Regions from separate parts of the Streptomyces sp. NBC_00483 genome, predicted to be linked through region 2. Evidence: riboswitches for the same ligand, from Rfam matches in the RefSeq annotation. Region 2 holds a riboswitch; the other holds the start of a gene.

Region 1 (4,406 bases), 5.2 Mb from region 2:
CTCAACGGCACCAACCTTCCGGGCTACCTCGACTGGCTGGACCGTACGGGCCAAGTGAAGCCACAGGTCAGGGACGCCACGCACGGCGTCCTGCCCGACGGATCACCCGGCCATCTCATCGCCGGCCGGCTCGACCAGCCGACGGAGGCCTCCTTCGAGCAGTTCCTCACCGACAGGGCGCTCGACACCCTGCGCGGCTACGTCACCGACCACCAGGCCGACGGCAAGCCGTTCTACCTCGCCTGCCAGTACTTCGGCCCGCACCTTCCCTACCTGGTGCCGGACAAGTACTTCGACATGTACGACCCCGCGGACGTGGTGCTCCCCGCCTCGATGGCGGAGACCTTCGCGGGCAAGCCCGCGGTGCAGGAGCGGTACAAGGACTACTGGTCCGCCGACCACTTCAGCCCCGACCAATGGCGCAAGCTGATCGCCGTGTACTGGGGTTACGTCACGATGATCGACGACCAGATCGGCAGGCTGCTCGACGTTCTGGACGACGCCGGGCTCTACGACAGCACGGCCATCATGTTCACCGCCGACCACGGCGAATTCACCGGAGCCCACCGCCTCAACGACAAGGGCCCCGCGATGTACGAGGACATCTACCGCATCCCCGGGCTCGTCCGCGTGCCGGGGGCGGAGCCGACGCGGGTCCGGCAGTTCACCTCGCTCATCGACTTCACCGCCACCATCCGCGAACTCGCCGGCATCACTCCGGACATCCCGGGCGACGGGCAGAGCCTGCTCCCGCTGATCCGCGGCGAGGAGCCGTCGGACTGGCGCCCGCACATCCTTGCCGAGTTCCACGGACACCACTTCCCCTACCCGCAGCGCATGATCCGGACCGACCGCTACAAGCTCGTCTGGAACCCCGAGAGCGTCAACGAGCTGTACGACCTGGAAGAGGACCCGCACGAACTGCTCAACGTGTACACCTCCCCCGCCCATCGCACCGTGCGACGGGAGTTGAGCGACAAGCTGTACACGGAGCTCCGCGCCCGCGGCGACATGTTCTACCGCTGGATGCACTTCATGGCGGACCTCGACCGCACCGACCGCGACACCACGGACACGGGCGCACAGCCCCAGCGCCGCCCCGTGGTGTCGTGAGAGCAGCACGACGGATCCGCCGGATCGCCTGCGGCGCCTGATGTCTTTACCCCGCCCACGCTCCGGCGGCATCATGATCCTTCGCGTCGCCGCACCGGACCGTCCTCGCCGCCTACGAAAGGTCGTTTCCAGTGGATGGGCGAATTCAGCAGGTCGAGGCCGTGCTGTTCGACACCTTCGGCACCGTCGTCGACTGGCGGACCGGAGTCGCGGCCGCCGTCGACGACTTCGCCGCACGGCACGGCCTGACACTCGACGGGACCGCGTTCGCGATGCGCTGGCGGGAGCTCTACCAGCCGGCGATGGAACCCGTACGCACCGGTCAACGGGGATTCGTGCCGCTCGACGTGCTCCACGCGGAGAACCTGCGGACCGTGCTGGACGAGCACGGCGTCGACCCCACGGCGTTCGACGAGACCGAGTTGAGGTGGCTCAACGAGGCGTGGCATCGGCTGCCGGCGTGGGCCGATTCCGTTCCCGGTCTCGAACGACTGGCCCGGAGCGTGACGACGGGAGCACTGTCGAACGGCAACCTCGCGCTCCTGTCCCGCCTGGCCAAGCACGCGGGCCTCCCCTGGGACGTGATCGTCGCCTCCGACATCACCCGCGCGTACAAACCCCAACGCCAGGCCTACGAACGGGCCGCCGCCTTCCTGGGGCTGCGCCCCGAACAGGTCATGCTCGCGGCAGCACACAACGAAGACCTGCGCGCCGCCCGCGACGTGGGCCTTCGAACCGCCTTCGTCGCCCGCCCGACCGAGTACGGACCCACGCAGACGAAGGACGTGACACCCGACGCGGACTGGGACCTGGTGGCGGGAGACCTGGTCCAGCTGGCGACGCTGGTGGGTGACAGGCCCTGGACTGCGGACCGGCATCTCGCGCCGTTCTGGGGGCGCGAATAGCGGTCTCACATGTGGTGCGGCGTTCCGAGCTGGTCCGCGGCGGCCTTCACTGTCTGCTCGAGCAGCACCGCGATGGTCATCGGCCCGACGCCACCGGGAACCGGGGTGATCAGACCGGCTCGGGTGAGGGCGGTGTCATGGTCCACGTCGCCGACGTTGCCGGGGTTGTAGCCGGCGTCGATCACGACCGCACCCGGTTTGATGTCCGCACCGTGGATCAGCCGGGGCCGCCCCACGGCTGCCACCACGATGTCCGCTTCCCTCAGGATCGCCGACAGGTCGGTGGTGCGGGAGTGGCAGTAGGTCACCGTCGCGTCCTTTGCGAGCAGGAGCATCCCGACCGGCTTGCCGAGAATCGCGCTGCGTCCCACCACCACGGCCCGCTTGCCGGCGAGTTCGACGTTGTACGCCTCGAGCAACCGCATGATTCCGCCCGGCGTGCACGACACGAAGCCGGGCCGCGCGAAGCTCATCGCGGCGAAGGAATGCATCGTGACCCCGTCGACGTCCTTCTCCGGCGCGATGGCCTCGAACGCGGCTCGCTCGTCGATGTGCGGGCCGCAAGGGTGCTGCAGCAGGATGCCGTGCACGTCCGGATCGCCGGACAACTCCGTGAGGGTGCGCACCAGTTCGGCGGTCGTGGTGGTGGCGGGCAGGCCGATGTGCCGGGAGGTGATGCCTGCCTTCGCGCACCGTGCCCGCTTCATGCGGACGTAGGTGGCGGACGCGGGGTCCTCGCCCACCAGTACCGTCGCCAGACAGGGACTGCCCCCCGTACGTCCGGTGATCTCCGCCGCCCTGGCGGCGGTCTCCGCGACGATCCGATTGGCGAGGCCGGAGCCGTCCATGAGGTGAGCCGTGCGAGTCTCGGACATCGTTGCCCTCCAGGCGTTGCTGACCACTCGCCCAGGCGCACGGCAACGACATCTTGTCGGACCGCTCCCCGGTGGTACTCCACCTCAGCGCCAGTCACGGCCCACGAGGAACTGTAATGGACACCGCAGCCGCACGGAGCGCGCCGACGAGAAGATCCGATTCGGTGAAAGTCCGCCGAAACGCTCGTAGGATGCCGGGGTGCCGAGACTCATACCGACGAGCCGCCGCGCGTGGGTTGTCACGTGGGCGGTGCTGTGCGCGGCCGGCCTCGCCGTCACCTTCGGCATCAACGCCTCCTCGGAGCCAGACCCGCAACCCGAGAAGCCCGTCAGCGCCCCGTGCGCCGAGCTGATCGCGGGCATCGAGAGGCAGTTGGCCAAGAACGAGGAGGACGGCAGGAAGGACGGGGTGGTGGCGTTCTCGCGCGTCCGGAGCTCCGGCGAGGACGACTGCCACGAGGCGCTCCGCGACCACTTCGGCGGTGAATGACGATCCGCTTCGTCATGCTGGTCGCCGTCCTGGTCATGCTTGTCGCCGCCGGCGTCGGGTTGGCCGTCGCAATGAATGCCACATCAGGACCTGAGCCACAGCCCACGCCGACGCGCGTGTATTCCTCCTGCCTGGCGGCTGACACCCGGCCACTGGCCTCCGGCGACGACCCGTGCGAGGGCCCCGGGGACTGAACAACTCCGCCTCCCCCGCTACGCGTTGTCTCTCGGCCCGTGCAGTCGGCCCGCCGCGATCACCGTCTCCACGGACCGCAGCGCCCCAAGCTCTGCGAGCGGGTCGCCCGCCACCACGAGGATGTCCGCGCTGTAGCCGGGAGTGAGCTGGCCGGTCGTCTCGTTCAGGCCCAGCGCGCGAGCGGCTTCCGTCGTGGCCATCGCGAGGATGCGGTCGTTGGGCAGGCCCAGGTGCTCGTAGAACGTGAGGCTGGCGGGCAGGCCGTCGAACCCGGCGCGCTGGACGCCCGCGTCGGTGCCCGCGATCAGCCGCGCACCGGCCTCGGCCATCCGACGCACCGCGCCGAACATGGCCTCGGCGCGCTCGGCGCCGAAGAACTTCGGCAGCATCCGCCAGTTCGGGCTGACCGTGGGGCAGACGTAGATGTTCCGCTGGACGATCTGGTCGAGCACGTCCTGGCGGACCTCGAATCCGTCGGCCGTCATCCACGTGCAGTGCTCGATGCTGTCGACCCCCGCCGCGGCCGCTGCGGCGATACCGTCCGCGCCGTGCGCGTGCGCGGCGACCGGCAGTCCGGCGCGGTGTGCCTCGTCGACGAGCGCCGCCAACTCCTCCTCGGAGAACTGGGTTTCCCAGCTCTTGGCCCCACCTTTGGTGAGCCCGCCGCCCGTCTCCATGACCTTGATGACCTGGGCGCCCGCCTCCACGTTGCGCCGCACCAGACGCCGGATCTCATCGGGGCCGGAGACCTCACCGCCGAGGAACCAGCAATGGCCACCGGGCGGAGTGACGGGCACCGTCGCCGGGACGACACGCGGGCCGACGACC
Region 2 (4,406 bases):
GCTGCACCGCATGTGCCTCGCCGCGGCCGAACACATCGTCCGCACCGACCGCTTCGCCGACCTCGGGATCACCGACCCGGGCGTCGCCGCGGCGGTCGCCGAGGCCTGGGAGCGGCGCGCCGAACTCCCCTCCGTCTACGGCCGGTTCGACCTCCGGTACGACGGCACAGGGCCCGCGAAGCTCCTCGAGTACAACGCCGACACCCCCACCTCCCTGGTCGAGGCCGCGAGCCCCCAGTGGTTCTGGATGGAGGAGCGGTTCCCCGGCGCCGACCAGTGGAACTCGCTCCACGAGCGGCTCGTCGACGCCTGGAAGAAGCAGGCCGCCCTGCTCCCGCCGGGCAGCCCGCTCTACTTCGCGCACTCCTCGGCCGACGAACTCGGCGAGGACCTGATGACCGTCGGATATCTGAAGGAGACCGCCGAACAGGCGGGCCTGGAGACCGACTGGATCTCCATGGAGGAGATCGGCTGGGACAGCCTCTCCGAGCGCTTCGTCGACAACCAACTCCGGTTCATCCGCAGCTGCTTCAAGCTGTACCCGTGGGAGTGGCTGACCTCCGACGAATTCGCCCCGCACGTCCTCGCCGGCCTCGACAACGGTGGCGGCACGGGTACGACGATGTGGATCGAGCCCGCCTGGAAGATGCTGCTCAGCAACAAGGCGCTCCTCGCGGTGCTTTGGGAGCTGTACCCCGGCCACCCGAACCTGCTGCCCGCCTACCTCGACGGCCCGCGCGAGCTGGCGACCGATCCGACCGGCCCCGGCTATGTGTCGAAGCCGCTGCTCGGGCGCGAGGGTGCGGGCGTCACGATCCACGAACCCGGGTCCGTCCCGCCCGCCCCCGAAGAGCCCTGCTGCTACCAGGAGTTGAGCGAGCTGCCCGACTTCGACGGCAACCGCGTCGTCCTCGGCGCGTGGGTCGTCGAGGACGAGGCGGCCGGCCTCGGCATCCGGGAATCGGCGGGGCTTGTCACGGACGAGTACGCCCGCTTCCTGCCCCACGTCATCCTGTGAGCCTCGGTAAAAGGGCCTACGCGCCCAGCACCGCCCGCAGCTGATCGAGGCCCCAGTCCAGATCGTCCTTGCTGATCACCAGCGGCGGGGCGATCCGGATGGTGGACCCGTGGGTGTCCTTCACCAGGACCCCGCGGTCCATCAGCTTCTCCGAGATCTCCCGGCCCGTCCCGTACGACGGATCGATGTCGACGCCCGCCCACAGGCCGCGCCCGCGCACCTCGGTGACCTTCCCCGTCCCCGCCAACAGGCCCAGCTCGGCGTGCAGATGCTCGCCCAGCTCCGCCGCCCGCTCCTGGAACTCCCCGGTGCGCAGCATCGCGATCACCTCGAGGGCCACCGCGCAGGCGAGGGGATTCCCGCCGAACGTCGACCCGTGCTCGCCCGGCCGGAACACCCCGAGCACGGCCTTGCTCGACACCACCGCCGACACCGGCACGACCCCGCCGCCGAGCGCCTTGCCCAGCACGTACATGTCCGGCACCACGCCCTCGTGCTCGCACGCGAAGGTACGTCCCGTGCGGCCGAGCCCCGACTGGATCTCGTCGGCGATGAACAGCACGTTCCGCTCGCGCGTCAGCTCCCGTACGCCCGCGAGATAGCCCGGCGGCGGGACGAGCACGCCCGCCTCGCCCTGGATCGGCTCAAGGAGCACCGCCACCGTCTCGTCCGTGACCGCGGCGCGCAGCGCGTCCAGATCCCCGTACGGGACGATGTCGAAGCCCGGCGTGTACGGACCGAAGTCGGCGCGTGCCTCCTCGTCGGTGGAGAAGCTGACGATGGTCGTCGTACGGCCGTGGAAGTTGTCGCTCGCGACCACGATCCTGGCCCGCCCGTCCGGCACGCCCTTGACCCGGTAACCCCACTTCCGGGCGGTCTTCACGGCGGTCTCGACGGCCTCCGCGCCCGTGTTCATCGGCAGCACCATCTCCATGCCGCACAGCTCGGCGAGCTCCGTGCAGAACGCCGCGAACCGGTCGTGGTGGAAGGCCCGTGACGTCAGCGTCACCCGCTCCAGCTGCTCCTTCGCGGCATCGATGAGGCGACGGTTGCCGTGCCCGAAATTGAGCGCCGAGTAGCCGGCGAGCATGTCGAGGTAGCGGCGCCCCTCGACGTCCGTCATCCACGCACCCTCGGCGGTGGCGACGACCACCGGGAGCGGGTGGTAGTTGTGCGCGCCGTGGTCTTCCGAGGAGGTGATGAAGTCCTGCGTGGTGTGTCCTGCGGTGGTCGGTGGAGTCACAGAAGTCACGGGATCTCCGTTCGTCGCGGCTCGTGGCGCTGGGTGTGGGACGGGCTTGTGGCCCCTTCCTATCGTCGCTCGCGATGTGGACGTGGAAACCTCGCCGGTCGGTACGCCCGGTACTGTGAGGGCAGGGCCGTGACTGGCGCGCTGGGATGGGATCGACCATCGGGGAGCGGCCCGAGCCGTGTGTGCCGTGCGCCTGGGCCGACCACCCGTGAACCGACCGCGTATCGACCGTGTCCGGAGGCTGCCCCCTATGACCGATGCCCGCTTGACCCCCGAATCCACCGCGTACCGTGCCGCCCTTGATGTCGTACGGGGCGTGGAGCCGCGCGTCGCCGACGCCATCGCGCAGGAGCTGACCGACCAGCGCGAGATGCTCAAGCTGATCGCGTCCGAGAACTACGCGTCCCCGGCGACGCTGCTGACCATGGGCAACTGGTTCAGCGACAAGTACGCCGAGGGCACCATCGGCCGCCGCTTCTACGCCGGCTGCCGCAACGTCGACACCGTCGAGTCGATCGCCGCGGAGCACGCCCGCGAGCTGTTCGGTGCCCGGCACGCGTACGTGCAGCCGCACTCCGGCATCGACGCCAACCTCGTCGCCTTCTGGGCCGTGCTCGCCGACCGCGTCGAGGTGCCGTTCCTCGCGAAGACCGGCGTCCGCCAGATCAACGACCTCACCGAGGCGGACTGGGCCGAGCTGCGCCAGGCCTTCGGCAACCAGCGGATGCTCGGCATGTCGCTGGACGCGGGCGGCCACCTCACGCACGGCTTCAGGCCGAATATCAGCGGAAAAATGTTCGATCAGCGGTCCTACGGCACCGACCCCGCCACCGGGCTCATCGACTACGAGGCGCTGCGCGCGCAGGCCCGCGAGTTCAAGCCGATGATCATCGTCGCCGGTTACTCCGCGTACCCGCGCCTCGTGAACTTCCGGATCATGCGGGAGATCGCCGACGAGGTCGGGGCGACGCTCATGGTCGACATGGCGCACTTCGCGGGGCTCGTCGCGGGCAAGGTGCTCACCGGCGACTTCGACCCGGTGCCGCACGCGCAGATCGTCACCACGACCACCCACAAGTCCCTGCGTGGGCCGCGCGGCGGCATGGTGCTGTGCGACGACTCGCTGAAGGACCAGGTCGACCGGGGCTGCCCGATGGTGCTCGGCGGGCCGCTGCCGCACGTCATGGCCGCGAAGGCGGTCGCCCTTGCCGAGGCGCGGCAGCCCGCGTTCCAGGACTACGCGCAGCGCATCGTGGACAACGCGCGGGCGCTGGCGGAGGGCCTGACGCGGCGCGGCGCGACGCTCGTCACCGGCGGCACGGACAACCACCTCAACCTCATCGACGTGGCGTCCTCCTACGGCCTCACGGGGCGCCAGGCCGAGTCGGCGCTGCTCGACTCCGGCATCGTCACCAACCGCAACGCGATTCCGGCGGACCCGAACGGGGCGTGGTACACGTCCGGCATCCGTATCGGTACGCCGGCGTTGACCACGCGGGGGCTCGGCGCGGGCGAGATGGATGAGATCGCGGCGCTCATGGACCGTGTTCTGGCTGCCGCCGAGCCGGGGACCACGAAGTCCGGGGCGGTGTCGAAGGCGAGTCACGTGCTGGAGCCGAAGGTTGCGGACGAGGTTGCCCAGCGGGCGACGGATCTGTTGGCCGGGTTCCCGCTGTACGGCCAGATCGACCTGGGCTGAGCCCCTCCGTGGCGTGGGGCGGGCACCCGTCCTACGCCACGGGGCTCCGCCCCGGCCCCCGCGCCTCAAGCGCCGGCGGGGCTGAAAGATCGGGACTGTGCCCCGGCCCCCGCGGGCTCTCGTTCGAAAGGCGGGGCTGATTTCGCCGAACCGGCGTTACGGCCTCGGGGCTCTGCCCCGGACCCCGCTGCTCAATCGCCGCAGGGGCTTGATTTGCCCCGCCCATCTCCCACCACCCGCCCCCTCCGGGGGCGTCGGCCCGACGGGGCACCGCCAGCCGCCTTGGGCAATCCGCAGACAGCCACGGCTCCCCACCCATTGCGGCCGACACCGCCCCCGCCTTGGGCGAACCCCGCCGGCCACAGCTCCCCACCCATTGCGGCCGACGCCGCCCAGCCTTGGGCAACGCCCACCACGGCTCCCCGCCCGCCGCGGTC

The links. Region 2 has a riboswitch for ZMP and ZTP ahead of OHA73_RS26535 (glycine hydroxymethyltransferase). Riboswitches for the same ligand answer to the same signal wherever they lie in the genome.
Region 1: another riboswitch for ZMP and ZTP. It lies ahead of OHA73_RS02795 (bifunctional 5,10-methylenetetrahydrofolate dehydrogenase/5,10-methenyltetrahydrofolate cyclohydrolase); the one in region 2 lies ahead of OHA73_RS26535 (glycine hydroxymethyltransferase).

What each region holds. Positions count from the first base shown of each region.
Region 1 covers NZ_CP107880.1:670,000-674,405, forward strand. Annotated here, with positions in the region: gene OHA73_RS02785 (sulfatase-like hydrolase/transferase) at 1-1,113, shown strand, start outside; gene OHA73_RS02790 (haloacid dehalogenase type II) at 1,245-2,018, shown strand; gene OHA73_RS02795 (bifunctional 5,10-methylenetetrahydrofolate dehydrogenase/5,10-methenyltetrahydrofolate cyclohydrolase) at 2,024-2,893, opposite strand; ZMP/ZTP riboswitch at 2,916-3,001, opposite strand; gene OHA73_RS02800 (hypothetical protein) at 3,093-3,383, shown strand; gene OHA73_RS02805 (amidohydrolase family protein) at 3,596-4,406, opposite strand, start outside.
Region 2 covers NZ_CP107880.1:5,889,824-5,894,229, forward strand. Annotated here, with positions in the region: gene OHA73_RS26525 (glutathionylspermidine synthase family protein) at 1-1,018, shown strand, start outside; gene rocD (ornithine--oxo-acid transaminase) at 1,035-2,261, opposite strand; ZMP/ZTP riboswitch at 2,390-2,476, shown strand; gene OHA73_RS26535 (glycine hydroxymethyltransferase) at 2,521-3,969, shown strand.